DNA from 4 places in the Embleya sp. NBC_00888 genome. Region 1 is predicted to be linked to each of the others. Evidence: riboswitches for the same ligand, from Rfam matches in the RefSeq annotation. Region 1 holds a riboswitch; each other region holds the start of a gene.
What was found. A riboswitch is a leader RNA that binds a small molecule or an ion and turns the genes downstream of it on or off. The one in region 1 is predicted to bind cyclic di-AMP.
Positions count from the first base shown of each region.

Region 2: linked by a shared signal. The riboswitch ahead of OG948_RS07750 (transglycosylase family protein) and the one ahead of OG948_RS22550 (NlpC/P60 family protein) in region 1 are both predicted to bind cyclic di-AMP.
Region 3: linked by a shared signal. The riboswitch ahead of OG948_RS47640 (NlpC/P60 family protein) and the one ahead of OG948_RS22550 (NlpC/P60 family protein) in region 1 are both predicted to bind cyclic di-AMP.
Region 4: linked by a shared signal. The riboswitch ahead of OG948_RS20290 (transglycosylase family protein) and the one ahead of OG948_RS22550 (NlpC/P60 family protein) in region 1 are both predicted to bind cyclic di-AMP.

Region 1 is NZ_CP108784.1:5,260,334-5,267,751, forward strand. It holds gene OG948_RS22540 (IS4 family transposase) at 1-769, shown strand, start outside; gene OG948_RS22545 (hypothetical protein) at 1,078-1,434, opposite strand; cyclic di-AMP (ydaO/yuaA leader) riboswitch at 1,779-1,916, shown strand; gene OG948_RS22550 (NlpC/P60 family protein) at 1,926-3,011, shown strand; gene OG948_RS22555 (LuxR C-terminal-related transcriptional regulator) at 3,107-3,784, opposite strand; gene OG948_RS22560 (PspC domain-containing protein) at 3,781-5,043, opposite strand; gene OG948_RS22565 (PspC domain-containing protein) at 5,177-6,454, shown strand; gene OG948_RS22570 (hypothetical protein) at 6,531-7,067, shown strand; gene OG948_RS22575 (glutathione S-transferase family protein) at 7,132-7,418, opposite strand, start outside.
Region 2 is NZ_CP108784.1:1,976,659-1,984,076, forward strand. It holds gene OG948_RS07730 (threonine aldolase family protein) at 209-1,276, opposite strand; gene OG948_RS07735 (SDR family NAD(P)-dependent oxidoreductase) at 1,258-2,028, opposite strand; gene OG948_RS07740 (DUF6421 family protein) at 2,050-3,432, opposite strand; gene OG948_RS07745 (nucleobase:cation symporter-2 family protein) at 3,834-5,300, shown strand; gene OG948_RS07750 (transglycosylase family protein) at 5,422-6,165, opposite strand; cyclic di-AMP (ydaO/yuaA leader) riboswitch at 6,166-6,357, opposite strand; gene OG948_RS07755 (EthD family reductase) at 6,554-6,889, opposite strand; gene OG948_RS07760 (phosphoenolpyruvate hydrolase family protein) at 7,031-7,418, opposite strand, start outside.
Region 3 is NZ_CP108785.1:3,018,414-3,025,831, forward strand. It holds gene OG948_RS47615 (hypothetical protein) at 1-51, opposite strand, end outside; gene OG948_RS47620 (response regulator transcription factor) at 235-879, opposite strand; gene OG948_RS47625 (sensor domain-containing protein) at 933-2,285, opposite strand; gene OG948_RS47630 (helix-turn-helix domain-containing protein) at 2,282-3,331, opposite strand; gene OG948_RS47635 (NADP-dependent oxidoreductase) at 3,415-4,335, shown strand; gene OG948_RS47640 (NlpC/P60 family protein) at 4,523-5,485, opposite strand; cyclic di-AMP (ydaO/yuaA leader) riboswitch at 5,492-5,684, opposite strand; gene OG948_RS47645 (TMEM165/GDT1 family protein) at 6,094-6,678, opposite strand; gene OG948_RS47650 (TetR family transcriptional regulator) at 6,977-7,418, opposite strand, start outside.
Region 4 is NZ_CP108784.1:4,808,444-4,815,861, reverse strand. It holds gene OG948_RS20305 (hypothetical protein) at 1-1,570, shown strand, start outside; gene OG948_RS20300 (acyltransferase family protein) at 1,604-2,854, opposite strand; gene galE (UDP-glucose 4-epimerase GalE) at 3,097-4,065, shown strand; cyclic di-AMP (ydaO/yuaA leader) riboswitch at 4,525-4,746, shown strand; gene OG948_RS20290 (transglycosylase family protein) at 4,751-6,106, shown strand; gene OG948_RS20285 (PIG-L family deacetylase) at 6,284-7,418, opposite strand, start outside.

The sequences.
Region 1 (7,418 bases):
CGGTCGGCCGGGTACGAGTCGGGGCCAGGGTCGGAGCGCGTATCCGCAGGCGAGGGTGGCCGTGTTGGTCGAGTGCGGCACCCACGTGGTGTTCGCGGCCGACATCGCGCCGCTCGCCGTGCGCGAAACGACCGCGGCCCGGCGGTTGTTCGCGTCGTTGGAGCCCGGGATGCTCCTGTTGGCCGACCGGGGTTTCCACGACTTCGAACTGTGGCGGGCGGCCTCCGGGACCGGCGCGGACCTGTTGTGGCGGATCAAGGGCAACGCCGTGCTCCCGGTCCTGACCTCCCTGCCCGACGGGTCCTACCTGTCCGAGATCTTCGCCGGTCACGACCGCCGGCGCGTCGATCCGATCCGGGTCCGTGTGGTCGAGTACACCCTGGGCCCGGGCGGTGGGGAGGAGATCGTGTATCGGCTGATCACCACCGTCCACGATCCCTCGGCGGCTCCGGCCGCCGAGTTGGCGGCGCTGTATCACGAGCGGTGGGAGATCGAGACCGCCCTCGACGAGATCAAGACCCACCAGGGCGGTCCCGGCCACGTGTTGCGTTCCCGTCACCCGGCGGGTGTCGAACAGGAGATCCTCGGTGTTCTCCTGGTCCATCACGCCCTGCGCGACCTGATGCACCACGCCGCTCGGGATGTGGACTGCGACCCGGACAGGCTGTCCTTCATCCGAACCCTGCGCGTCGTCCGCCGCCACGTCACCGGCCAGGCGGCGTTTTCCCCCCTCCCGACTCGCCGTCGCACTCCTCGCCACCCTGTGTGAGATCCACGAACGGCCCCTGCCGCCGAGGCGGTTGCGCTCCAACCCCCGCGTCATCAAACGCAAGATGTCCAACTGGGCGCTCAAGCGAACCGAGCACCGCAGCACACCCCCACCGAACCCACCCGACGTCACGCTCGTCGGACCGACCCGCACCACCCCAACCTGCCGCAGAAAGACCTAAAAACACCGGTATTGCCGCTAGACCCTGTCCGGCGGACCCATCGGGATCCGCCGGACAGGGCCTGGCGCGCTCGGCGAGGGATCGAGGACACGCCCGGGAGGTGAGCCGGCGGGTTCGTCGCGCCGGCTCAGGTCCACATGACGGCGATGGCGATGTTCGCCACGGTCAGCAGGCCGATCGCGCCGAGGACCTTCGGGGAGACCCGGTCCGCGGCGCGATTGCCCCAGACCAGCAGCAGGATCGCCAGCAGGATCACCAGCTTGGTGCCGATCTTGGCGTTGTCCACGTCCTGGTCCAGACCCGCCTGGACCACCCCGACCAGCGCCAGACCGGTGACGAGCATGGTCAGCGCACCGTGCGTCATCGCGGGCACGATCCGCACGTCGCCGGTGCGCAGCCCGGACATCTGGGTGAGAAAGCCGCCGAGCAGGGACGCGATGCCCACGATGTGCAGGACCAGCAGGATCTGCCGCAGAACGTCCACGTCGTACAACTCCTCGTCGGCTCCTCGCGCGGCGCCCGGGACGCCGTCGTCGTTGCGGGTCGCAGCTTAGCCGGCGGCCGATAAGGGACCTTCCGGTTGGTCATACGCGAGTAATGTGCGCCAAACGGCTCAAGATCGACTTTCGGGAATCCGGGCGCTTTTCCCGTGATACGGGGAGAAGGAAACGGCGACCTTGGTAAAGTTTTGGCAATGCAGAGGCCAATGGTGATGGTCGTGACACGCCTGTGACTAGTGTTCTGCGACAGGCGATCGGCTCGACGTCGGCCACCCGGTCGACACGATCGCCTCCGCCGAATTCGGGGACGCGTTTCGGTGACTGTGGGTGACCGCAGTCGTCGCGGCGAGAAGCCGGAACCGGGGACCCTCGCAGTCCCTGGGGTGAATCGGTGCTCCGGCACCGTAGGGCGCCTTCTTCCGCCCGAACCCGTCAGCTAACCCGGTAGGCGGCCGAGGAAGGAGACCCGCCACCAGTGGCGTCCCAACGTCGACCCGGGCAGCACCGCAAGCCCAAGCCGCGCACCGCCGTCCGTACCGCAGCGACCGTCGTCACGGCCGCCGCGACGATGACCGGCGTGATGACCTTCGCCGGCACCGCGAGCGCGGATCCCGCGCAGTCGTTCCAGCAGACCAAGGAACGCGTCAACCAACTGCACAGCGACGTGATCAAGGCCACCGACGCCGCCAACGGCGTCGAGGAGCAGATCACCAAGCAGCAGGGCACCGCGAACCAGACGCAGGCTCGGATCACCGAGGAACAGACCGCGCTGAACGCCCTGCGCGACCAGATCGGTGTCCTGGCGGCCAACCAGTACCGCAGCGGCGGCCTGCCGCCGTCGCTCTCGCTCGCGCTCAGCGGCGACCCCGAGGGTTACCTGCAGAAGTCGCAGATGATGTCCCAGCTCGACGGCCAGCAGGCCGCCAAGCTGAAGCAGATCGCGGCGCAGGCCCGAGTTCTCCAGCAGGACCGCACCGAGGCCTCCTCGCAGCTCGCGGAACTGGAGAAGCTGCGGACCGAGCTGAACAAGAACAAGGCCGACATCCAGGCCAAGCTCTCCGAGGCCCAGCGGCTGCTGAACACGCTCACCGAGCAGCAGAAGAAGGAAGTCCTCGACTCGGACGAGCACGCGGGCGACACCTCGCGTACGCCCGACCGCAGCTCGCGGGACAAGGAGAAGGACACCGCGCCGGCGACCAACATCCCGGCCTCCGGCCGGGCCCAGGCCGCGATCAACTTCGCGTTGGCGCAGATCGGCAAGCCGTACGTCTCCGGCGCCGAGGGCCCCGGCTCGTACGACTGCTCCGGCCTGACCCAGGCGTCCTGGAAGGCCGCGGGCGTGACGCTCACCCGCACCACCTGGACCCAGATCAACGACGGTCCCAAGATCGCCAAGAGCGCCCTCCAGCCGGGCGACCTGGTGTTCTTCTACTCGGACAACCGGCACGTGGGCATGTACATCGGCAACGGCCAGATCGTGCACGCCCCGCGTCCGGGCAAGACCGTGACCAAGGCGCCGCTGGACTCGATGCCGTTCCTCGCGGCCATCCGACCCGGCTAGGCCCACCGGACACCGACGACACCTCGACGGCGCCCGTCCTCGGAACGAATCCGAGGGCGGGCGCCGTCGTGTGTGCCGGGGTACCGCCGGTCCGGTCAGACCAGCCGGCGGTCGGTCGCCCAACGGGTCAGCTCGTGCCGGTTGGAAAGCTGCAACTTGCGCAGCACGGCGGACACATGGGTCTCCACCGTCTTGACCGAGATGACCAGCCGCCGGGCGATCTCCTTGTACGCGTAGCCGCGCGCGATCAGCCGCAGCACCTCGCGCTCGCGCTGGGTGAGCCGGTCCAGGTCCTCGTCGATCGGCGGCACGTCGGTGGCCGCGAACGCGTCCAGCACGAAGCCCGCCAGACGCGGCGAGAACACCGCGTCGCCCTCGCCGACCCGGCCGATCGCGCGGATCAGCTCGTCGCCGGTGATCGACTTGGTCACATAGCCCCGGGCGCCACCGCGGATCACCCCGATCACGTCCTCGGCCGCGTCCGAGACGGACAGCGCCAAAAAGCGCACGGCCGGGATCAACGACGCGCACTGGCGCAGCACCTCGACCCCACCGCCGCCGGGCAGGTGCACGTCGAGCAGGACCACCTCGGGACGGGTCTCGGTGACCACGGCCACCGCGCTCGCGACGTCGTCGGCCTCGCCGACCACCTCGACCGCCTCGCCGATCTCGGCGCGCACGCCGGTTCGGAACATCCGGTGGTCGTCGACCAGGACCACCCGGGTACGGGGCGCTCCCTCCGGGTGCTCGGTGCTCGTCTCGGTGGCGTTCACGTGTTCGTCCTTCCCACAGCGGCCCGGCCGGCCTCGGCTCGGCGCATCTCCAGCTCGACCTCGGTGCCCTCGCCGGGTTCGCTGCGGATGTTCGCGGCGCCCCCGTTGCGGCGCATGCGCCCCAGCACGGACTCTCGCACACCGAGCCGGTCGGCGGGCACCGCGTCCGGGTCGAAGCCGGGTCCGCGGTCCCGGACGAAGACGGTGACCATGTCCTCGTCGGCCTCGCCGAACACCGAGATCGCCGCGCCGCCCGCGTACTTCGCCGCGTTGACCATCGCCTCGCGCGCGGCGGCCAGCAGCGCGGCCAGCTTGTCGTCCACCGGGCAGTCGCCCACGGACACCACCTCGATCGACACGCCGTGCGCGTCCTCGACCTCGGCCGCGGTCGAGCGCAGCGCGGCGGCGAAGGTGCGATCCGGTTCCTCGCCGTCGGGGCGGTACAACCACGCGCGCAGCTCGCGCTCCTGCGCGCGGGCGAGCCGGGCCACCTCGCGCGGGTCGTCGACCTGACGCTGGATCAGCGTCAGCGTGTGCAGCACCGAGTCGTGCACGTGCGCGGCCACCTCGGCGCGCTCCTGGGCCCGGATCCGGGCCCGGCGCTCGGCGCCCAGCTCGCGGGTCTGCCGCAGCAGATACGGGCCGAAGATGACCAGCAGCCCGACCAGGAGCAGCCCGGCCCCGCGCATCGCGGCCAGCGCGTCGCCGAGGCCGCCCCGGCCGAACGAGAAGAACACCAGACCGGCCAGCACCAGCGTGGCGCCGACGAAGGTGCGCAGCGCGCCGGCCACCCGGCTGCGCCCGTCCAGCGAGAACCACCGGTTGCGCTGCGACTCGTCCGCCTGGCGCCACAGCAGGATCACCCCGGGGCCGGCCACCAGCAGCGGCCAGATCCAGTCCCCGACCTTGCTTCCGCTCGTGGTCGCGCCCACGCCGGTGAGCATGGTGGCGGCGATCAACACGATGATCAGGGCGAGCGCCTGATGCCGCTCCCGACCACGTTCGCGCGGCGGCGGGGCCGTGGTCCCCGCGCCCTGCGGTACGAAGATCCAAAAGGCCGCGTAGAGCGCGATCCCCAGACCCGCGAAGAACGCGAGCGCGACGAAGGCGACCCGCAGCAGCAGCACCTCGACACCGAGGTGCTCGGACAGACCGCGCGCGACGCCGCCGGCGAACCGGTGGGAGGCGGCGCGCCGGAGCCGGGGGGTCGACGGCGCGGGCCGGACGGGCGCGGCGGGCGGGGGGTAGACGGCGGTCACACGACCGATCGTCACACGCCGGCAAGCCCCGACGCATCAGGGCCCGACCCTGATTCGCCCTCAGGGTCGAACCAGGGGCGGGCCAGGGCGGAGCCCGATGGGAACGGGGCGGCGGGAGCGCCACGATGGACCCATGAACGACGACATGAAACCCGGTATCTCGGCCGGCGACCGGGCCGGCGACGTCCCGGGCGGCCCTCCGGGGTCGTCCGCGGCGCCCACGACGACGATTCGCCCCCAGCTCCTGCGCAGCACCGAGGACCGGATGGTCTCGGGCGTGTGCGGCGGCCTCGGCGAGCACTTCGGCCTCGACCCCGTGATCTTCCGCATCGTGTTCGCGGTGCTGTCGCTCTTCGGCGGGGTGGGCGTACTGGTGTACAGCCTGGGCTGGCTGTTGATCCCGGCCCGGGGCGAGGAACAGCCGCTGCTGCGGCGGATCCTGTCCAGGAAGTTCGACTACGGGGCGTTGGCCGCCGCCGCGGTCGCCGTCATGGGGGTCGCCTTGTTCTTCACCTACCTGGACTCGGGCTTCGGTCCGTCCATCCCGCTGCTGATGATCACCGCCGTGGTGTTGTTCATGGTGTGGTCCGACACGAAGAAGAAGCACGAGGCCGCCGTCCGCACGGCCGGGGTCGCGGCGATGGCGCCGGCTCCCACCCAGGTGGACGCCCGGCCGGACGGCGCGACGGTCCCCGGGCCGCCGATGTGGTGGCAGGTGCCGGGTTCGGGGTCCGCGGAGGAGAACCGGCCCGCCTCGGCGCCGGCGCCGGTGCGCCCCAAGCGCCCGCGCTCGTGGCTGCGGCTGGCCACGCTGTCCGCGGCCACCGCCGCCGGCGGTCTGCTGTGGAACCTGGACCACACGGGGGCCGCGGACGTGACGCCCACCGTCGCGCTCGCGATCCTGCTCGGCATCGTCGGCCTGGGGCTGCTCGCGGGCTCCTGGTTCGGCCGGGCCCGGCTGCTGATCGTGCCCGCCGTCGTGCTCACCGCGCTGCTCGCCGCGGTCACCACGATCACCGTGCCGCTGACCGGCCCGTCGGGTGAGCGCACCTACACGCCCACCTCGGTCTCGGCGCTGCCGACCTCGTACGAGCTGGGCATGGGCACGATGGACATCGACCTGCGTCGGCTCGACCTCGGGGCCGGCGGCAGCGCGACGGTCAAGGCCCGGATCGGCGTCGGGCAGATCCAGGTCTGGGTGCCCAAGGACGTCACGGTGGTCTTCCGGGGCGGCGCCGACGTCGGCCAGGTGCGCACGTCGGCGGGCCGGGACGAGGGCTACCGACCGCGGCGCGCGGAGACCACGGCTCCGGAGGCGGGGCCGGGGCGCGGCACGATCACGCTCGACCTCAAGGTCGGCCTGGGTGAGGTCGAACTGCTGAACGGCGACGACGGCCGGGAGCCCCGATGAGCGCGCCGACGGTCGACCCGATCGGCATCCGAAGGACCCGACAGTGCACCGTGACCCGGATGGAGGGCGATTTCCGATGAGGCTGAACAGGTACCGCTTCGACCCGATGGCCCTGATCGCGGGCGCGGTCTTCACCGGCATCGCGGTCGCCTATCTGCTGCGGGCGACCGGCGCCGTGTCGGTGAGCCCGCAGTGGGTGCTGGCCACCGCGGCGATCGGAGTGGGGCTGGCCGGGCTGGCGGGGGCGCTGTGGGCGCTGCTGCCCAAGGGCGGGCCGGAGCCGGTGGCGGCGCCGATGCGTCCGATGGCTTCCACGACGACTTCGCCGGAGTCGGTCGAGCAATTCGAGCAATTCGAGCAGTTCGAGCCGGGAGCCTCGTCGGAGCCGACCGCGTCGTTCGCGTCGACCGCTTCGCTCGAGCCGACGGTTTCGCCCGGGTCGACCGCTTCGCTCGCGATCCACGATGTGAGCGAGGACGTCGCCGAGCCGTACGCCGACGACGCGGCCGAGAACGGGCACGGAGCCGAGGCGGCGGGCGACGCCCCGGGCGAGGACGACACCGGGGACGACCGCCCCGACCCGGAGCCGCCGACGGTGGACCTGACCAAGTAGGCGCCGGCGGGTACGAGTGCGCGGGTGGGCCGACGGCCCACCCGCGCACTCGTCGTGTCCGTGCTCAGCCGCGCCCGTGCGGCGTGAGCCACAGCGCCGCGTCCGGCCCCTTGGGCACGACGCCGGTCGGGTTGATCATGTCGTGGGTGACGTAGTAGTGCCGCTTGATGTGGTCGAAGTCGACCGTGTCGCCGAAGCCCTCGGTCTGGAACAGGTCGCGGGCGTAGGCCCACAGGACCGGATACTCGGTCAGCTTGCGCAGGTTGGTCTTGAAGTGGCCGTGGTAGACCGCGTCGAAGCGGACCAGCGTGGTGAACAGCCGGATGTCCGCCTCGGTGATCGTGTCGCCGA
Region 2 (7,418 bases), 3.3 Mb from region 1:
GCCTCGCGGCGGCGCGGCCACAGCCTATTACGGGCATTCTCCAACGTTATGGGCAATCACGTTTGTTACGCTTGATAGCTGGACATCATCGCTGACGGCTCCGGACACCCTCGCGGACGACTTCGACCCGGCCTGGTCAGCGGGTCCGCACACGAAAAGCGGGCCGGGGCTCGAAAGCCCCGACCCGCCGTTCCTTCGCGCGGCTCGCCTACCGCGCGCCCAACTCCTCGGCGAGCGCGGTCGCGAACGCGTCGACGTCGCCCTCGGTGGTGTCGAACGCCGTCATCCAGCGCACCTCACCGATCGACTCGTCCCACGTGTAGAACCGGAACCGCTTCTGCATCCGCTCGGTGACATCCGCCGGCAGCACCGCGAACACCGCGTTCGCCTGCGGCGTGCGGGTCAGCGTCACGCCGTCGAGGTCGGCGACCCGCTCGGCGAGCAGGGCGGCCATCGCGTTCGAGTGCCGTGCGTTGCGCAGCCACAGGTCGCCCGCGAGCAGCGCCTCGAACTGCACCGACATGAACCGCATCTTCGACCCGAGTTGCATCGCGGCCTTGCGCAGGTACCCGACGCCGCGCGCCGCGTCGGGGTTGAGCACGACCACGGCCTCGCCGAACATCAGGCCGCTCTTGGTGCCGCCGAAGGACAGCACGTCCACGCCGACATCCGTGCTCAGCGCGCGCAGCGGCACGTCCAGCGCGGCGGCGGCGTTGGCCAGCCGCGAGCCGTCCAGGTGCGCGAGCATGCCGTGCTCGTGCGCGTGCGCGACCAGCGCGGCGATCTCGTCCGGCGTGTAGACCGTGCCCAGTTCGGTGCTCTCCGCGAAGGAGACCACCCGCGGTTGCGCACGGTGCTGGTCGCCCCAGCCCCACGCCTGGGTGTCCACGAGTTCGGGGGTGAGCTTGCCGTCCGGCGTGTCCACGGCGAGCAGCTTGAGACCGGCCACCTTCTCCGGCGCACCGCACTCGTCCACGTTGATGTGCGCGGACGCGGCGCAGATCACCGACTCCCAGCGGTCGGTCATCGCCTGGAGACCGACCACGTTGGCGCCGGTGCCGTTGAACACCGGGAACACCTGGGCCCGTTCGCCGAAATGCGCGCGAAAGACCTCGGTGAGGTGCTCGGTGTAGACATCCTCGCCGTACGAGACCTGGTGACCCCCGTTGGCAATGCCGATCGCGGCCAGCACCTCGGGGTGGATGCCCGCGTAGTTGTCGCTGGCGAAGCCACGCGTGTCGGGGTCGTGACGCGGAGTCAGGGGATGTTCAGGCACAGTCGTTTCCCGTTCAGATCGATGGCCGGGGTGCTCCACAGTCCGGCGATCTCGACGGCGAGATCGGCCACGTCGGTGAATCCGGCGAACTTGGCGTTGGGTCGAGCCTGCCGCATCGCGTCGTTCACGAGCGCCTTGACCACCAGGATGGTGGCCGCCGCGTCGGACTCGGCGAACGCGTCGGCCAGCGCGAGCGTCCAGGTCTCCGCGGCCGCCTTGGCCGCCGCGTAGCCCGCGTTGCCCTGGGTGGGCTGCCCGGCCGCAGCGGCCGAGACCAGCACGAACCGCCCGCGCGGGCTGCGCGCGAGTGCTTCGTGGAAGGCCAGGCTGGTGTGTTGCACGGTACGCACGAGCAGGTCGTGCAGCAGCGTCCAGTCCTCGAGCGAGTTGTCGGCGAACCGCTTTCCGCCGCGCCACCCCCCGACCAGGTGCACCAGGCCGTCCACCCGCCCGTGCTCGCGCTCGACGTCGTCCGCCCACCGGCGCGTGGCGGCCGGGTCGAGCAGGTCCACCACCGCGCCGTGCGTGCCGGGCGCGGCCTCCACACTCTCGTGCAATCGCCCGGCGTCCGCGTCCGCGCCGTACACGTGCGCCCCGGCGCCGGCCAGCCGCGCGAGCACGGCCCGTCCGGTCGGCCCACCCGCGCCGGCGACCGCGATCACCGCGCCGTCGAGACCCTTCGTCACGCCCACTCCTCGTTCACCCTGCCGTTCACTGTCCACTGTTCGCCCCGGTGTCACCGAGCCGCTCATCACGGATCCCCGCCGCGGGGTTCACGACGCCTCGGCCGCGTCCTCGTCCTCCGTCAGGCGCTCCACCGGGCTGTCCGCGGTGATCCCGCGGGTGGACGCGATCACGTCGCGCAGCCGCCGGTTCAGCGCCTCGTAGAACATGCTCAGCGGGAACTCGTCGGGCAACACCGCGTCCACGAGCGCCTTCGGCGGCCCGTCCATCGGCAGCGCGGCAGCGCCCTTGGCCCACACCGAACCGGGATGCGGGGAAACGTACTTGGCGACCAGCGCGTAGCCGGCCAGCCAGTGGCCGACCTTCGGCCGGTCCACACCCTCGCGGTAGAGCCGGTCCACCTCTTCGTACAGCCCGAGCACCGCTTCGGTGATCCGGTCCCAGTCCACCGTCAGCCGGTTGTCCGCCCACTCGAGCACACCCGCGCGGTGCAGGTAGGCGAACAGCAGTTGTCCGCCCAGACCGTCGTAGTTGCGCACCCGGCCCCCGGTGACCGGGAAGCGGAACAGCCGGTCGAAGATCACCGCGTACTGCACCGAACGCGCGGTCGACACGCCCTCGCCGGCCAGCGCGACCGCCTCGCGGAACGCGGTCAGGTCGCAGCGCAGTTCCTCCAGCGCGTACATCCAGAACGGCATCCGCTGCTTGATCATGAACGGGTCGAACGGCATGTGGCCGCGCATGTGGGTGCGGTCGTGGATCAGGTCCCACAACACGAAGGCGTCCTGCGCGAGCTGCTGGTTCTCCACCAACTCGGCCGCGTCCGAGGGAAGTTCGAGATCGAGGCTGTGCGCGGCGGCAACCGCGACCCGGCGGAAGCGGGCCGCCTCGCGGTCGCAGAAGATGCCGCCCCAGGTGAACCTGGGCACCTCGCGCACGGCCACCGTCTCCGGGAAGAGCACCGCCGAGTCGGTGTCGTAGCCGGCGGTGAAGTCGACGAACGCGATCGGCACGAACATCGCGTTGTCGTAGCGCTCGGCCTCCAGCGCGGCCAGCCACTGCGGCCACACCACCCGCAGCAGCACGGCCTCGACGTTGCGGTTGGGATTGCCGTTCTGGGTGGTCATCGGGAACACCACGAGGTGCTCCAGACCGTCGTGCCGAGCCTGCTCCGGGCGGAACGCGACGAGCGAGTCCAGGAAGTCGGGACGGCCGAAGCCGTCCGCCGCCCAGCGGGCGAAGTCGGCGACGACCGCTTCCAGGTACGCCTCGTCGTGCGGGAACAGCGGTGCGAGCCCGGTGACCGCCGACGTGATGTCGGCGACCAGGGCGCGGGCGGACGCGTGCTCGGACGGCTCGATCGAACCGTCCTTGGCCTGCAACGGACGCAGGTCGGCGACGGCTTCCTTGAGCACGGGCCACAGCGGGTGGTCTACGGCGGTACGGACGGCTACGCGGGTCATGTTCGACATGGAACCCTCTCAGGAGAAAGCAGGAACCACGGTCAGAAGAACCTATGTCAAAAGAATTTAACGCCGCAAGGGCATTTCAAACGCAATCTTATCGTCGCTGGTACGTTTTGCCCGAATAAGTTGAAAATGCGACCCGGCCGCCTTCCGGAGATCGACGCCGCGTTTGGAGGAAGCCACAAGATGTGACCGGCCCGAACCGCCGACGTCTGTGCCTATTGACCGCCGATCCGGCCCGTCCCTACAGTCTCCTTCTGATCAACGGAATATTGATTCCGTATAGCGAAATAATCGGCAGGGGAACGCCCCGGATCCGCATCCACTCCCACTGCCCGATCCTGCGATCCAGTACGTCCAATGGGCCGGGCCGTCCTACGACGGCACCCGATGTGGAGGCGCCGATCATGGGCTGGAGAACCACCAGGAAGACCGCGGGCGCGGCGGGATCGCCGGGCGATGCCGCCGACGGGGCGTCACCGGGGGCCGGGGCGTCGCCCGTGCACCCCGTGGACGAGGTGCTGCCGCCGGGGCGCATGCTGGCCGGCGCCCTGCAACACGTGGCCACGATGTACGCCGGAGTCGCCGCGCCACCGCTGATCATCGGCGGGGCGCTGGGCCTGTCCACCGCGGAGCTGACCACGCTGCTGGGGGCGAGCCTGCTGATCGCCGGGCTCGCCACGCTGCTGCAGACGCTCGGCTTCTGGCGGATCGGCTCACGACTGCCGTTCGTCAACGGCGTCACCTTCGCGGTGGTCTCGCCGATCCTGGCGGTGGCCGCGGCCAAGCAGGACGCGACACTGCCGGTGATCTTCGGCGCGACGATCGTCTCGGGCGTGTTCTGTTTCCTGCTCGCGCCGGTCTTCTGTCGACTGATCCGCTTCTTCCCGCCGGTGGTCAGCGGCACGGTGATCACCCTGATCGGGGTGTCCCTGCTGCCGGTCGCCGGGAACTGGTCGCAGGGCGGCGACAGCAAGGCGGCCGACTACGGCTCGACGACCAACCTCGGGCTCGCCGCCGCCACGCTGGTCGCGATCCTGGTCCTGCACCGGGTGCTGACCGGCTTCCTGCAGCGCGTCGCGATCCTGCTCGGCCTGCTCTTCGGCACCCTGCTGGCCATCCCGTTCGACAAGGTGGACGGCGGCGCCCTGGGCGACCTGGCCGTCTTCGAGGTCCCACAGCCGTTCGCGTTCGGCGCGCCGCAGTTCGACGTGTCGGTGACCGTGTCCATGCTCGTGGTGATGATCGTCTGCATGACCGAGTCGACGGCCGACATCATCGCGCTGGGCGAGGTGGTGGACAAACCCGCCGACGATCGCACGATAGCCGGCGGTCTGCGCGCCGACGGCCTGGCCACCGCGCTCGGCGGGGTGTTCAACGGCTTCGCGTGCACGGCCTTCGCGCAGAACATCGGCCTGGTCGCGCTGACCCGGATCCGCAGCCGGTTCGTGGTCGCGGTGTGCGGCGGATTCCTGGTCCTGATGGGCCTGATGCCGATCGTCGGCGGCCTGGTCGCGCTCGTCCCGCAGCCGGTCCTCGGCGGCGCCGGCGTGGTGCTGTTCGGCACCGTCGCGGTGGCCGGCATCCGCACCCTGGGCAAGGCCGACCTCGACGCCGGCCCCAACGCGCTGATCGTGGCGGTGGCCCTGGCCTTCGGCGTCTTCCCGATCGCGTTCCCGGACTTCTACCACGCGTTCCCGGACAAGGTCGCGATGATCGCCGAGTCCGGCATCTCGGCCGGCTCGATCATCGCGGTCGTCCTCAACCTGCTGCTCAACCACACCGGATCCGCGTCCCGCGAAGCGGCCGACGAACCGGCGATCCCCGCCCCCACCCGGTCCGCAGGAGCCACCGAACTCCCCAGCCGGGCCTGATCGATCGACGAAGCGAACGGCAACACGGCCACACGGCGTTCCATTTCGGTCACCACCGACCGGACATGGGCGTGGGCCCCGCCGAAGTCCTCGACGGGGCCCACGTGTTGCCGTTCGTGCGTCAGACGGCGAGCTTGGTGCCCACGCTGATCACGTTCGGGTTGTCACCGATGACACCCGAGTTGGCGGTGTACAGGGCCTGGTAGCCACCCTTGACGCCGAGCTTGGCGGCGACGGAGGAGAGCGTGTCACCGGCCTTGACGGTGTAGCTGCCGGAGCCCGAAGCCTGCTTGCTCGCGGCCGACTTCGACGCGTCCTGCGCGGCGACGTCCTGCTTCGGCTGCACCTGGACCTTCGGCGCGTCGGCGCCGGAGTTGCGCGGTGCGGTCTCGGTCGCCGACTCGGCCTTGGCCGCGGCCTTCGGCTCGTCCTGGGCCTTGGTCTTGCCGGTGGTCGAGGACTCGGCCGTGGCGGACGCGTTGCCGCCCTTGGCCAGACCGGCCTTCTGCGAGCAGACCGGCCAGGCGCCGGGGCCCTGCGCGGCCAGCACGCGCTCGGCGACCGCGATCTGCTGTGCCTTGCTCGCCTGCGCGGCGCCGGCCGCGTACTCGCCGCCGCCGAAGGCGTTCCAGGTGCTCGGGGTGAACTGCAGACCGCCGGAGAAACCGTTGCCCGTGTTGATGCTCCAATTCCCGGTGCTCTCGCACTGCGCGACCGCGTCCCACGTGGACGAGGACGCCGCGTTCGCGCTGCCCGCCATGCCCACGAGGGGAAGGACGAGACCCGCACCGGCGGCGACGGCGATGCCGGCGCGACGGCCACGAGAGAGCGAGCGAACGGGAGCGGTGATGGCACGGAAGGTCATTGATTACCTCGTCGGGCGCCTACGAAGTTAGCTGTCGGGTTCGGACGATTGGCCCGGCCTCGCCTGAAAACAGGCATGGCTTCACCCCACGACATCGACATTGCCGATGCCGGCACTCACTTGGTTCCCCCGCTCCTGCCGCCAGTCGATATCGACTGCTTCCCTCGGGCGGCGGCAGGATTCGGCGTACCGCCCGGGGAGTCCGCTTGTGCGAACAACCACGAAGCTACGCACCGGGCCGCCGGGTTGGCAAACATTTCGGGTGCTTTGTGAGGTGCCCCATAGGCAGGAATAACACCGATTTGCCCGATATGTCGCCATCCTCGCAGCTCACGGCGCCGGCGTCCACGGTGCGCGGCCGCGTGGTCACCCGTGCGGCACCGTCGGGCTATTCCGTCGCGGGCAGCTCCACTGGTACGACTACCCGCTCCACGTCCCAAAGGAACGTCGCGCCGCCGGTCGCGAAATTGGCGACGTCGGCCACCGTGGCCCGGCCCTCGGGCGAATCCAGGGTTGCCTCGATACCCGCGCGGGTCGGCGCGTACAACCCGACCACCAGGTAATAGGGCGGCTGCGCGCCGGAGGGGTCCGGATCGCACTTGCCGATGGTCCAGCCGGTCAATCCCGGCATCGTGCGGGCGAGCGGGACGTGCTTCTCCCAGTAATAGGCGTCGAACGCCGCCGGGTCCTCGGGGTGGCCATACAGCACGGTCAGCTTGTACACACGCGACTCCTCGTGGTCGTGGTGGATGTGTCCTGCTGGTGGTGCCCTGTGCGTCCTGCCTCCGACGTGGCACGCCCGGTGCGTCCCGCCGGTACCGCCCTGCGTCCGGCACGAGATGCCCGGATTCGTACGGCGCGGTGCCTACCGGGCTCCGATGGCCTTGAACGCCCGCGCCTGCTCGGTGATGGCCGTCTCGGTCGGCAGCCGTTCCATGCTGGAGGCGCCGAAGAAGCCCACCACGCCGGTGGTGTGCGCCAGCACGTACGCGGCGTCCTCGGGCTCGGCGATCGGCCCGCCGTGGCACAACACCAGCACGTCCGGGTTCACCTCCGCCGCCGCGTCGCGCATCCGCTGCACCCGCTCCACCGCCTCGTCGAGCGAGACCGCGGTGCTCGCGCCGATGCTGCCCTTGGTGGTCAGCCCCAGGTGCGGGACCAGGACGTCCGCGCCGGCCGCGGCCATCGCGCGGGCCTGCTCCGGATCGAAGACGTAGGGCGCGGTGAGCAGGCCGCGCTCGGCGGCCAGCCGG
Region 3 (7,418 bases), on a different replicon from region 1:
CGACGGGGCCTCGGGACGTTGCCGAGGGCCCGTGGGGTGCGGTGCTGTCATGCCGACCACGGTTTCGCACCGGCGCCATACGGTCACCGGAGCAGGCCGGACATCCGGGGGTATGGCTGTCCACACCCCGAAGGGAGTCGGGCAGGGTCGCGCGGGGCCGAACACCGCGGAAGCGGACCGGAGACCGGGACCCCGCACGCCGGCGTCGGCCCTGCGCCGCCGGTTGCCGCGGCGTCAGCCCCGGAGGTAGGTGAGGACCGCGAGCACCCGCCGGTGCTGGGCATCGTCGGGCAGCAGGCCGAGTTTGGCGAAGATGTTCCCGATGTGCTTCTCCACCGCGCTGGCGGAGACCACCAACCGCCGGGCGACGGCGGTATTGGAGCAGCCCTCGGCCATCAGCGCCAGGATCTGCCGTTCCCGTGCGGTCAGCGTGCCCACGGCGCTGTCCCGGCGCCGCTCGGTCAGCAGTTGGGCGATGACCTGGGGATCCAGCACCGTCGCGCCGCGGGCGACCCGGTCCAGCGCGTCCAGGAACTCCTCGATCCGGGCGACCCGGTCCTTGAGCAGGTACCCGACGGCGCCGGAGCCGTCCGCGAGCAGGTCGCCGGCGTAGGACGCCTCCACGTACTGACTGAGGATCAGCATCGGGGCGCCGGGCACGTGCGTGCGGGCGGTGATCGCCGCGCGCAGGCCCTCGTCCGTGTGGGTCGGCGGCATCCGCACGTCGACGATCGAAACGTCCGGACGGTGTTCGCGGACCGCCTCGACCAGGGAGGGCCCGTCCCCGACCGCGTCCACCACGTGGTGACCGTCCTCGACGAGCAGGCGGACCAGGCCCTCGCGCAGCAGCACCGAGTCGTCGGCGACGACGATCCGCAGCGGTTCGCGGTTCGCGGGCCCCGATGCCGGTGTGGGTGCTCCTTCGGGCGGGGTCAACAACACGGCAGTTCCGCGGTGATCGTGGTCGGGCCTCCGGCGGGACTGTCCACGGTCAGCCGACCGCCGACCGCGTGCAGCCGCTCGTCCAGGCCCCGCAGCCCGTGCCCCTTGGCCGGCGCCGCGCCGCCCACCCCGTCGTCCGTCACCCGAATCCGCAAGGTCCCCCCACCGTGGCGTAGTGCGATCGCACACCGGTGCGCGTGGCTGTGCTTGGCCACGTTGGTCAGGGTCTCCGCGACCACGAAATACGCGGCCGTCTCGACGCCGGCGGGCGGCCGAGGGCGCAGGGGGACGGTATCGAGTTCGGCGGGGACGGTGGAGCGCGCGGCCAGGGCGCCGAGCGCCTCGTTCAGGCCGCGGTCGACCAGGATCGGCGGGGCGATGCCGCGCGAGAGCGCACGCAACTCGTCCAGCGCCTCCTGGGCCTGGACGATCGCGTCGGCCAGGGCGGCCCGGACGGTCTCCGGCCTGCTGTCGAGGTAGTGCTGGGCCCGTCCCAGTTCCAGCGACAGGCGCACCAGTCGTTGCTGGGGGCCGTCGTGGATGTCGCGCTCGAGGCGGCGCAGTGCGGTCGCCTCGGCCGTGACCGCGGCGACGGTCTGAGCGCGAGCGGTGTCCCGCTCCCGCTCCAGCCCCCTGATCCTGCGGTGCAGCGCGGACGCGTCGACGAGCAGCGCCTGCCCCAGCCCGGCCTGGGCCGCCGTGCACGCCCGGGTCACCAGCGGCAGGCAGGCCAGCAACAGCAGGCCGACCGCGGTCCCGGCGGCGACCCGATCGGTCGGCGACACCAGCCCGAGGCTCACCGAGACGTGCGATTCGCTGCCGCCCGCGTTCAGGGACAGCGGCCGCAACGGCTCGGACGGCGTGTACCGGTAGCGCAGGGCGCAGGTGGCACAGGCGAGGCCGACGAACCACCACAGCGCGGTCACCACCGACGTGACCAGGACGACCGGGAGCACCACCACCGCGTGGATCGTGTCCGACCACGCCCCGGGAGCGAGCGCCGCGGCTCGCCCCTTCGGTCTCGCCGGCGGCTCACCGCGTTCGACTCCCGGGGTGGAGGGACGCACCTTCGCGATGCGCCACCGTTCCAGGTCGGCGCACCGGCGCGCCGGCGCGAGGGCGTAGGCCACGACCTGCGACGTGCCGGACAACAGCCGACCCACCGTTGCGGCGAACACCGCCCCGAGTACCGCCGGGAGTACGGCCAGGAGGCCGGCGGCGGCGGTCACCGGCGCGGTGAGCAGGTACAGCGACCGCACGAGCGTCTGCCGCCCCGTGCGGGCGACGGCCCCCACGCCCGACCACCACCGGCCCGGGATCGCGGGGGAGAGCGAATTGGTCATGGCCCAAAGCTAATGGGCCGCGGCGCGGCCTTCGGCGGGGTTGCGGTGGGCGTCGGGAACGAAGCCGAAGTCGAAGCGCCGTCCGCCCGCTGCCGGTGGAAGGTACGACGGTAGGCGTCCGGGGGCACGCCGACGGTACGGTTGAAATGTCGGCGCAGAGTGGTGGCGGTCCCCATGCCGGTGGCTTCGGCGATGGCGTCCACGCTGTCGTCGGTGGTCTCCAGGAGTTCCTGGGCCCGGTGGATCCGCTGGGTCAGCAGCCACTGCAGCGGCGTGGTGCCCGTCATCGCCCTGAAGTGCCGGCCGAGGTGGCGCGAGCTCATGTTCGCCCGGCGGGCCAGATCCTCCACCGTCAGCGGTCGATCCAGTCGTCCGGCCGCCCAGGCGAGCAGTTCGCCGAGGGGATGGTCGTGCCGTTCGGGCACCGGGGTGGCGACGAACTGGGCCTGGCCGCCGGGCCGATGTGGCGGTACGACCAGCCTGCGGGCGACCGCGTTGGCGATCGTCGAGCCGTGGTCGAGACGGATCAGGTGCAGACACAGGTCCATCGCGGCGGCCTTGCCGGCGGAGGTGAGCACGCTGCCGTTGTCGACGTAGAGCACGTCGGGGTCGACCTCGACCCGGGGGAAGCGGGTGGCGAGCGCCTCGGCGTACGACCAGTGTGTGGTGGCCCGCCGTCCGTCCAGCAGGCCGGCGGCGGCCAGTACGAAGGCACCCGTGCAGAGGGAGACCACCCGCGCTCCGGCCTCGTGCGCCGCGCGTACGGCGTGGACGAGGTCCGCCGGTGGGTCCCCCTCGAGGTCGGCCCACCCGGGGACGATCACGGTCTCGGCCAGGGCCAGTCGGTCGAGTCCGCAGTCGGGTTCGAGGAGGAAGCGGCCGTCGGCCCGCACGGGGCCCGCCCCACAGATGACGAGCTCGTACCAGCTCTCCACCGGGACCGGCGGGGCCGAGCCGAAGAACTCGTGGGCCAAGGCCAGTTCGAAGTGCAGGATCCCGTCGGCGACGGCTATCGCGACTGTGCTCACGTCCGGAAGTGTATGCATCATGTCGTTCCGGACGCTCGTGTGGGGTGCCGGGTGGTCGACACGATGTGGGGGTTGGTCTTTCGGACGGGGAGGCAAGTGACGTGCGCGCTGTCGGTCAGGATGTGCTGGGTGGTCCCGAGGTGTTGCGGGAGTTCGACCTGGAGCGGCCGGTGCCCGGCCCGAGCGAGGTACTGGTCGGGGTGCACGCGGCGGGCGTCAACCCGACCGACTGGATACATCGGGCCACGGGCCTGATCCTTGGCGAACCGCCGTTCGTGCTCGGGTGGGACGTGTCGGGCGTGGTGGAGGCGGTGGGCCTGGGGGTGACGATCCATCGACCGGGCGACGAGGTGTTCGGCATGCTGAGCTACCCGTACGGCAACGGGGCGCACGCCGAGTACGTGGTCTCGGCGGCCCGCCACCTGGTGCGCAAGCCCGCGAATGTCGACCACGTGCGGGCCGCCGCGCTGCCCCTGGCCGCGATCACCGCCTGGCAGGCCCTGGTGGACACCGCGGAACTGCGGGAAGGGCAAAGGGTGTTGATTCACGCCGCGGCGGGCGGGGTCGGTCACCTGGCGGTCCAGATCGCCAAGGCGCGCGGCGCGTACGTGATCGGCACCGCGAGCGCGGCCAAGCACGACTTCGTCCGCGGGCTGGGCGCCGACGAGATGATCGACTACGCCACGACCGACTTCGCCGACGTCGTGCGGGACGTGGACGTCGTGCTGGACGGCGTCGGCGGCGAGTACGGTCCCCGCTCGCTGCGGACGCTGCGCCGGGGCGGCGTGCTCGTCGCGATCGTGAACAACGTCGGGGACCTGGACGTCGAGCGGTACGGGGTCCGGGCCGAGGAGATGCTCGTCGAGGCCGACCACGCGGCCATGCGGCAGGTCGCGGACCTGGTCGAGGCGGGGCGACTGCGCGCCGCGATCGACTCGGTGTTCCCGCTGGCGGACGCGGCCAAGGCACACGAGCGCGGGGAGACCGGCCGGGTCACGGGCAAGATCGTCCTGACGGTCTGACGCCCGCGCTCCGGTCCGCCCGCCCCCGGTCCGCCCGCCTGCACCCGCGTGTCCGCCGGGACGCACGGCGGCGCCGCGCGCTCCGACCGTCGTCGGAGGGCACGGCGCCGAAAGCGCGTCCCACTATGCGGTTGTGTCACCGTCGCCGGAGCATATGTGCGCCGACCGCGGCGGGTTGCCGGTTCGATCAGGCCGGGCGGGTGGCGCCGGCGATCGGCATGGTGTTGATCGAGGCGATCTCGACCGACTTGCGCGGGTTGGGGGCGTGCACCATCTTGCCGTCACCGATGTAGATGCCGACGTGGCTGATGCCCGAGTAGAAGAACACCAGGTCGCCGGGCTGCAGGTTGGCGACCGACACGTGCGTGTCGGCGGCGAACTGGTCGTTGGTCACGCGGGGCAGCGAGATGCCCGCGGACTTGTACGCGGCCTGGACCAGACCCGAGCAGTCGTACGCGTTCGGGCCGGTGGCGCCGTACACGTACGGCTTGCCGATCTGCGCCTTGGCGAAGGCCACGGCCTGGGCGGCCTTGCTGCTCGACGCGGTCGAGGAGCCGCCGGTCGGCGCCTGGTTGCCCTTCGAGCCGCCGGTGGCGGGCTTGGCCGCGGGCTTGACCGACACGTCGGCCGACGGCTTGCTCGCCGGCTTGGGGGTGGTCTTGCCCGGCGTGACGGAGGTCTTGGGCTGGACCTTGATGCTCGGCTTGGCGGGCGCGGCGGCCTTGGGGGCCTCGGGCGCCGAGCCGTCCAGACGCAGGGTCTGGCCGATCTCGATCAGGTCCGGGCCGGACAGCAGCACGTCGCGGTTGAGCTCGTACAGGCTCTGCCAGCCGCCGTTGACCTGGTTGGTCTGGGCGAGCCGGAACAGCGTGTCGCCGGCCTGGACCACGTAGCGGGCCTTGTCGGCGGCCGTGTCGGTCTCCGGCGTGGCGGGCGCGGCCTGGACCGGGGCCGCGTCGACCGCGGCGGTGGGGACCGCCGACAGCACGGCGGAGGGGGACTGCTCGGAGGTGGAGGGGGCCTGCGCCGGGGCGGCGCCGGCGGTGGCGACCGGGATCACGACACCCATGCCGGCGATGCCCACCGCCGCGACGAAGCGGCGGACGTTGGTGGGTCGAGCGGCGCGATGGCGAGCGTTTGTGGACAGCATGAAATGGGGTCCTCTCCTGTCGCCTACGAGGTGAGCTGTCGGATTCGGACTGGAGCAGCCCGGTCGCGTTACGCGACTTCACCCCTAGCCGTCACCGGAACGATCCCGGCCACGGCGATTCACCTGGTTCCCCCGCTCCCGTCGGATTCTTCGATGTAGACCTCCCGCTGCCGGCGACGGGATTCGGCGTACCGGCGACAGGGTTCACCCGAAAGGTGAATCGGCGAGAAAGGTAGGCAATGCGGATGCCTGATCACAACCGAAACGCCGACTTCGCCTTGCGGGTAAAGGCGGAATAAATGCGACATCTCTCCCGCGTTCGGCTCCTGTGCACCGGTGATGACGAGGGGATATCTCGGAGAGTGGCGTGATCGTGCGGTAACGGAAAATAGTCGAGACTCGTCGCGGGGCGCGGAAAATGAATTGCGGCCCGAAGTCGGCTATATAATTTATGTCCGTTATATCCATGCGGCCTACATCACATTTCGGGCAACCGATCGACTGGTCATGCCGGACATGCCGGCGATGCCCCGATCCGCCCCTCGCCGTCGTCGGGGTGACCGGCGGCGCGGGCGCCATCCGCGGGGCCGGGCATCGCCGGGGGCGGGTCAGCCGGTGAACACCTCCACCAGCGACCAGATCGCCAGCCCGAGCATGCACAGGCCGCCGATCCGCTGCACCGTCTGCAGCGGGACGCGCTTGGCGATGAACCGCCCGGCGAGCAGGGCCAACGCGGACACCGACATCAGTGCCGCGGCCGAGCCGATCGCGGTGGACCAGGTGCCGTTCGTGGCGGCCAGGTTGGCCGTGGTGATCTGGGTGAGGTCGCCCCATTCGCTGATGAACACGGCCACGAAGGCGGTCGAGAAGACCGGCCGGAAGCCGGTCACGCTCTTGCCCGCGGTGTCCTCGTCCTCCTCGCCCGCTCCGCCGCGCAACAACATGAAGGCGCCGAAGCCGAACAGGGCGGCGGAGACGAGCTTGACGATCCAGCCGGGGAGCAGCCCGAGCAGGCCGCCCGCGCCGACGGCGAGGGCCACGTGTACGACGAACGCGGCCGAGGTGCCGAACCACACGTAGAGCGGACGCATGCGGGTGCCCATGGCAAGCGACGCGAACATCGTCTTGTCCGGGAGCTCGGCGAGGAAGATCAGCCCGAAGGCGGTCAGGATCGCCAGAAGGTCGAGGCGCATTCCGGGTGGCTTTCTGCGAGAGCCGGACCCCGGGTCTTCACGAAGCGCCGCACGGCAACCGGAGGACCACTCGGCCCGGCACGACGGGGTGCACCCACGAGAAGACGAGGGTGCGTCGATGCCTGGCCGAAGGTCTCGCCCACCCGTGTCGAGCACGGGCCCGGCCACCGGGAGTCCGAGGACTCCAGCATGTCGACGACCGGTTCACGGGGCTACTCCCCTTCGCGGTCACGACTTTACCGCACCCGGCGCCGGCACCGGCCCGGCCGCTCCTCGGCGGGCCGGGCCGTTGCGACGCCTACGACGAGCCGTTCGCCGACGACGACCCGCCCTCACCCAGGACCCGGGCCAACGACCAGCGCAACTGTGTCTCGTCCAGCGTCGTGTCCAGCGTCAGCACCTGAAGCATGGTCCCGTCCAGCACGGCGAGCGCCGCGGCGGCGGCGCGCGGTCCGACCCGGACGGACAGGAAATCGCCGACGCCCTCGACCCAGGCCAGGGCGAACCCGCGCAGCTCCGGGCTGCGGGCGGCGGCCAGGTACAACTCGTACTCGACCAGCGCGCGCGAGCGGTCCGCGAGGTATTCCGCGGTGAGCGCGGTGAGCACCCCGGGCAGGTCCTCCGCGTCCCGCGCCCGCCGGACCCACTCCTCCAGCAGCCGCACCGTCTCGGCCGACGCGTGCGCGAGCGCCGCGGCGACCAGGTCGTCGAGCGAGGCGAAGTAGTACGTGGTCGCTCCC
Region 4 (7,418 bases), 450 kb from region 1:
GGTGTTCGCCGTGTGGGCTCGCAACATCCGGGTCAACCCGATCAACCGGATCGGCCAGGTCAGCGGTCTGGCCATGCTGCAACTGCGGATGACGCTGATCGCGCTGCTGGTCATCGCGGCGCTGGTGATCGCCTACCGGCGGTTCGGTCCGGACCTGCAGGCGCTGTTCGTGCGCCTCTCGTGCGCCGTCGTGGCCGGACTCGCCACCGGCTTCGTCGCGGGCGGCACCACGATCGGTCTGCGCGGCACGCCGTGGCCGATCAACGGCGTCGGCGGTGACGTGGGCACCCTCGCGAACTGGGCGGGGGCGATCAACCGGGGCGAGTCGATTCCCTCGGGCGTGTACCCGCCGCTGTTCCCGGAACTGCTCGCGCTGTGGGCGAAGGTGTTCCGGCACGGGAACACCTCGTACGCCCTCCAGGACCTGCAGATCCTGATCATGGCGCTGATCGGTCCGGCCGCCTACCTCGCCTGGCGCCTGTGGTTCCAGCCGCTGTGGGCTCTGGCCATCGGCGTGACCAGCTCGATCCCGCTGTACGAGCCGGTCAAGCCCTACACCACGATCGTGCTGGTCGTGTTCGTGCCGATCATCGCGAAGTTCATCCAGGTCCTGCGCCGATCACCGCAGATGACGACGCGCGATCGGGTGACCACCGGTGCGGCCTTCGGCGTGATGCTGGGCGTGATGGTGATCGCCTACTCGGGCTGGTTCGTCTGGTCCGCGGCCGGTGTGCTGGTGACCTGTCTGCTGGTGTTGCCCTGGAAGCGCGGCTTCAAGGCGGCGATGGTCTTCGTGGTCGCGACGATCATCCCGTTCCTGATCATCGGCGGCCTGTACATCAAGGACCTGCTGCTCAAGGGTGGCGGCGAGAAGGACGACTACTTCTACTTCGACACCAAGGTCGACCCGGCCTACTTCCTGATGTGGCGCGGCGACTCGCCCGGCGAGGTGGGCATGTGGCCGCCGCCCGGCGAGCTCGGCGGCGTCGGCGTGTTCATGCTGATCCTGCTGCTGGGTCTCGCGGTCGCGCTCGCGCTCGGCATGCGGCGCTCGCTGGTGCTGGCACTCGTGGCCTGCCTGGCCAGCTCGTGGCTGATGCGCTTCTGGTTCGCGTCGCACATGTTCCAGGACCAGGCGGTGCAGCTCTACCCGCGCACCTCGATCGAGCTCGCCTACGTGATGCTGCTCCTGGTCGGCGTGGCGGTGCACCTGTCCGCGCAACGGCTGAAGTCGCTGTGGAACCGGTTCGTCGTGCACCGCACGGACCCGGCCACGGAAGCCGAGCCCAAGCACGTCGGCGCGCGCTGGCGCACGACTCCCGGGATGGCGAGCACGATCGGCGCGCTGGCCGCGATGGTCCTGCTGTTCGGCACCGCCGCCTCGTCGGTCGCCGACGACATCATGCCGGTGGACGACTCGAGCATCGGTTCGCTGACCTACCGCTCGCACCAGTTGCAGAAGGCCGGCGGCGAGTGCCCGCGCTACGCGAACAAGCACAAGTGCCAGCGGCTGGGCACCCCGCCGTGGAAGCTCCCGGTCCGCAACACGCCGGGGGCGAACAACGGCTGAGCGGGAACCGCGGGACCCAAGGGCCGGGTGGTCCTAGCGGTTCACCGATACGGAAGAGGGCGGCGTCGAGGGCGAGGAACCCGGCGCCGCCTTCGTCGTGTCCGAGGTGGCCGTCTCGGCTTGGGCGGGCTTGGGCTCCGGCAACCGGGACCGGAACAGGCCCGGGGTCCAGTCCTTCAACCGCATCGCGGGCTTCTCCACCAGGTACCACGAAGCGGCGGCCAGAACGAAGGTGCCGACCAGCGACAGGCCGAGGTAGGCCATGAAGCCGTGGCGGTTGTACCCGAGCACGACCAGGAACTGCTCGACGACGAAGCCGTAGATATAGATGCCGTACGACAGGTCGCGCTTGCGGCCGACCACCCGGAAGGGCTTGGGCAGGCGCACCGCGAGCCACATCAGGGCGTACGCGAAGGCCGGGAAGCCGATCACGAAGAAGCCGCCGAAGCGCATGCTCGCGAACAACGCGACGATCGAGACCACGCCGAGCACGTCGTTGACCGGGATGCGCTCCTGGTAGAGCTGGAAGAGCATGCCGACGCAGAAGAGGAAGCTCAGGTAGATCAGATACTGGCTGTGCAGCGGGCCGATGAACTCGCTCAGGATCGGCACGTGGATGTTGGTGCCGTTGGTGTTCTGCGGACCGCGCCAGCCGGGGGCGTTCACCAGGTCCATGACGATCCAGCCGTACAGCAGGGTGGTCACCAGCAGCACGAACCGGCGGGATCCGCGCAGCACGCCGGACCAGGCCATCGCCGCGACGACCACGTAGCAGGTCATCTCGTAGCTCAGCGACCACAGCGCGCCGTCGAAGCCGGGGTCGAAGGCGTGCCCCTCCTTCTTCCCGGTGGCCAGGATGTTGGAGATGTCCAACTGCCGCAGACCGGTCCACCAGTTCGCGCGGATGTAGTCGAACGGGCCTTCGCCATGGCGCCAGAAACCGTCCAGCGAACCCTGCTGGTGACGGAACATGATCGGCGCGGCCACCAGCGCGGTGAACAGCACGCAGACCCACAGACCGGGCAGGATGCGCAACATCCGGTGCCACAGGTAGCGCCCGGTCGTGGTGCGCATGCCGCTGCGGGTGATCAGGAAGCCGGACAACACGAAGAAGCCGTACACGGACATCCGGCCGAGGCCGACCTGCATGCCGGTGAAGCCGTTGCCCGGCTCGTGCTTGCCGAAGCCGCCCAGGATGTGCGCGTGCGCCACCACGACCGCTGTGGCCAGCAGGAGCCGGATCAATCCGATGCTGTTGTCCCGGCCGGAGAATCGTTCGGCCAACGTTCCATGCCGACCCACTCCGAAGTCGCGTCGCACGCGCTTTACGCCCTTCCCGATGTGGCCGCCCCAGAAGCGACGCAGGATCCCTCCTGAGCGAATATGCGCCCTGCCCACGAGATCCTGTGCATGGTAACGGTCGACCCGACCCCGGGTCAGGCACCCTGGAAGGGGTGCGTCGGACGGGTCGCCGCGCGCGGTTCGCGCTCCCTCCGCGAACCCGGGATGCCGGGTAGGGTCGCCTCATGAAGTGGCTTGTCACCGGCGGTGCCGGGTACATCGGGACGCATGTCGTGCGGGCGTTGCTCGCGGCCGGCGAGGATGTGGTCGTCCTCGACGACTTCTCCACGGGCGCGCGCGAACGGGTTCCCGAGAAGGTGCCGCTGGTGGTCGGCTCGGTGCTGGACCGGGCGCTGCTGGACGAGACGTTCCGGGCGCACGCCGTGGACGGCGTGGTGCACATCGCGGCGAAGAAGCAGGTGCCCGAATCGGTCGCGCGCCCCCTCTACTACTACGAGGAGAACGTCGAGGGCCTGCGCGTCCTGCTCGCGGCCATGGTCGCGGCCGACGTCACGCGCGTCGTGTTCTCCTCCAGCGCCGCCGTCTACGGCATGCCCGACGTCGACCTCGTCGACGAGGACACCCCGTGCCTGCCGATCAACCCGTACGGCGAGAGCAAGCTCGTCGGCGAGTGGATGATCAAGGCCACAGCGCGCGCGCACGGCATCTCGTACGCCGCGCTGCGCTACTTCAACGTCGCGGGCGCGGGCGCGCCGGAGCTCGCGGACGAGGGCGTGTTCAACCTCGTGCCGATGGTGCTGGAGAAGCTGACGGCGGATCAGCCGCCGGTGATCTTCGGGGACGACTACGACACCCCGGACGGCACCTGCGTGCGCGACTTCATCCATGTGGTGGACCTGGCCGAGGCGCACGTGGCGGCCACCCGTCGGCTCGGCACCGACCCGGACGCGCGGCTGGTGTTGAACGTCGGTCGCGGTGAGGGCACGTCGGTGCGCGAGATGGTGGAACTCATCCGCGAGGTCACCGGTTTGCGCGACATCGCGCCGGAGCTGCGACCCCGGCGCGCGGGCGACCCGGCCCGGGTGGTCGCGAGCGCCGATCGCATCACCACCGAACTGGGCTGGAAGGCCCGGCACGACACGGCGGACATGGTGGAGAGCGCCTGGGCCGGCTGGCGCGCGCAGCGCGGCTGAGTCCCGCACACACCGCCCGCGGCGCCGCGCATCGGCCGGCGCCGCGAGCGGTCGCGGGCGGTGTCGCGTCGCGATCCCGCGACGGCGCAGGGTGAAGTCGCCTGGGGCAAATCGGACATGGCGCGCTTCGTTTGTGGGACGAATCACGTCGACCACGGGTGCGAACGCCCATGTCGGTGGGCAGGCGCCCGGTCCGCGCGACGCCACACGCGATGCGGATGTGACGAACGGGACGTAGGTGATCTTTCCCGGGTGATCGACCTACACGGCGACCAAGGGCCGTTGTCACGCGTTTCCGTCCCTTCCACCACGGAACGCCAACTACGGTCCTTTCCGTAAGGGATCATCTACATTGCGCTCATCCGCAAAACGGATAATCGACGTCTATCCGACACAGACTTGTGATCTTCGGCGAGGCCTGCTTAGCGTTCGATCCGTCCGTATCCCACACGGACCCCGATCGCCGGTACGCCGAATCCTGTCGCCGGCCGTTCGGGAGGCTGACGAGCACCACACGACAGGAGCGGGGGAACCACAGGTGAACCGCCGCGAACGGCCCCGATCTCGATGATCGGACGCCGCGAACGGCTTGGGGTGAAGCCATGTCCTTCGGGACGTGGCCGGGCTATCGATCTCCGGCCCGAATCCGACAGCTCACCTCGTAGGCGTGGGAGAGGATCCAGCCATGCTGTCCGGAACCGGGCGTCATCGCCGTCGCAGCACCAGTAGGACCACGCGTCTGATCGCCGCGGCGGGTGTCGCCGGAGTCGGCGTCGCCATGCCGATCATCGGCGCGGGCACCGCCCAGGCCGCCTCCGTGAGCACCTGGGACAAGGTCGCCCAGTGCGAGAGCACGGGCAACTGGCAGATCAACACCGGAAACGGCTTCTACGGCGGCCTGCAGTTCACCGCGAGCACCTGGAAGGCGTTCGGCGGCACGGAGTTCGCCGCCCGGGCCGACCTGGCGACCAAGGGTCAGCAGATCGCGATCGCCGAGAAGGTCCTCAAGGGCCAGGGCCCCGGCGCGTGGCCGGTGTGCTCGGTCAAGGCGGGCCTGACCCGAGGCGGCGCCGCCGCCGACGTCGACACCGGCTCCTCGGCCGGCAAGACCGCGCCGAAGACCGCTCCCAAGACCGAGACCGCCAAGCCGGCCCCGAAGAAGACGGAAGCCGCGCCGAAGATCGAGGTCAAGACCGAGGCTCCGAAGACCGAGGCCCCCAAGGCCGAGGCCCCGAAGACCGAGGCACCCAAGACCGAGACGCCGAAGACCGAGCCGGCCGCCGCGACCTCGTCCTATGTCGTGGTCACCGGCGACACGCTCTCCAAGATCGCGAACGCCGCGCACGTGCCCGGCGGTTGGCCGAAGCTGTACGAGGCCAACAAGTCCGTCGTCGGCGAGAACCCCGACCTGATCTTCCCGGGTCAAAAGCTCGCGGTCGACGGCAAGGCCGCGCCGACCACCACCAAGACCGAGGCCGCCGAGCCCAAGGTCGAGGTGCAGAAGGCCGAGACGCCGAAGACCGAGGCGCCCAAGGCCGAGGCCCCGAAGGCCAAGACGGAGAGCAAGCCGGCTCCGAAGGCCGTGACCACCAAGACCGAGGCCGCCAAGACCGACTCGACGACGACCGCCTCCGGCTCGTACGTCGCCCCGGTCTCGGGCGCCACGCTCACCGCGAGCTTCGGCTCCGGCGGCTCGCGCTGGTCCAGCGGCAGCCACACCGGCCAGGACTTCGCGGTCTCGACCGGCACCACGGTGCGCGCGGTCACCTCGGGCACCGTCGTGTCGGCCGGTTGGGGCGGCGCGTACGGCAACGAGGTCGTCATCCGGCACGCGGACGGCAAGTACACCCAGTACGCGCACCTGTCCTCGATCTCGGTCAAGGCCGGGATGAAGGTGCAGACCGGCCAGAAGATCGCGCTCTCCGGCGCGACCGGCAACGTCACCGGCCCGCACCTGCACTTCGAGGTCCGCACCACGCCGAACTACGGCTCCGCGGTCAACCCGATGACGTGGCTGCGCAGCCACGGCGTCAGCGTCTGAGTCACCCGCTCCACCCGCTGCACCCGCTGCATTCGAGTCACCGCTGCACCGAACGGCGGGCGTTCCCTCCCGGGAGCGCCCGCCGTTCGCGTGTGCGGACCGGTGCGCGTGTCCGAACGGTTCGCGTGTCCGAACGGTTCACGTGTGCGGACCGGTGCGCGTGTCCCGACGGTGCCGTCAGGGCAGCCGCGCGGTGCGCAGCGCGCCGTCCGGACCGAGCCACAGGGCCACCGCGTGCCCGGCGCCGTCCGGCGCGCCGGTGGGATCGACCGCGACCGCGCGCTCGTCGAGCACGACCGGCGCCCCGGACGCGCCGAGCACGATCGGCCGGCCGTCGGCGTCCCGGGTCAGCGTCGCCGTCGTGCCGTCCGCTCGGGGCACTCGGCTCAACGCCTCGTAGCCCGCGCCCGCGGCGCCCGAGCCGGCCGGCACCCACCCGTTCGGCCCGCCCTCGACCACGCTCGCGATCTCCGGTGTGCCGGCCCGCCGGTAGGCGACGCCCACCCTGCCGTCGGCGCCCACCGACACGGCGGGCGGGCCCGCCGGTCGCTCGGCCGCGATCGTGCGCGGCGGCCCCGACCGCTCGCCGACCGGTTCCCAGTAGCGGATGCCCTCGCGCGCAGTGCCGAAGACCACGACCCGGCCGTCCGGGCGGGTCACCGCGCCGGGCCCCTCGACGATCTCGCCGCCGCCCAGGTCCCGCCACGGCGACCACGTGTCGCTCCCGGCGGGCCGATGACGGCCGCTGATCCCCTTGTCCCGGTCGCGCACGAACAGGTACAGCCCGCCCGCGCCGTCCACTGCGACCACCGGTGTGCCCGGGCCGCGTCCGTCGCCGTCGGGGTTGCCCAGGCGGTGCCACGGCCCCAATTCGCCGCCGGGCGTCGTCTCGGTCGCCGTGAGGATCTCGAACCGGTCCCGATCGGCCCGTCGGGCGCCGCCGATGCGCAGCGCGAACACCGCGATCCGGCCGTCCGCCGTGCGCACCGCGGCGAGCCCCGGGGCGAGTTCGCCGTCGCCGGGGCCGGGCATCGAGTGCGCCGGGGACCAGTTCGGGCCGCCGACGGCGTCCTGGGTCCACCGGGTGACGCGCCCGCCGAGCACGGCCCACGCGGTGAGCCGGCCGTCCGCGCCGAGCACCGGGCGCACTCCCGCGTTCGGGTAGCGGTAGGTGGTGCTCTGCGGCCAGTTGGTCCCGGGCGCGGTGTCCCGCACCTTGAGGTCGCCGCAGTCCACCCGACCCGGGCAGTGACGCACCCGGTCCGTCCAGCCGTACACCCGGTTGATCCCGTCCTTGCGCTCGCGCGCCGCC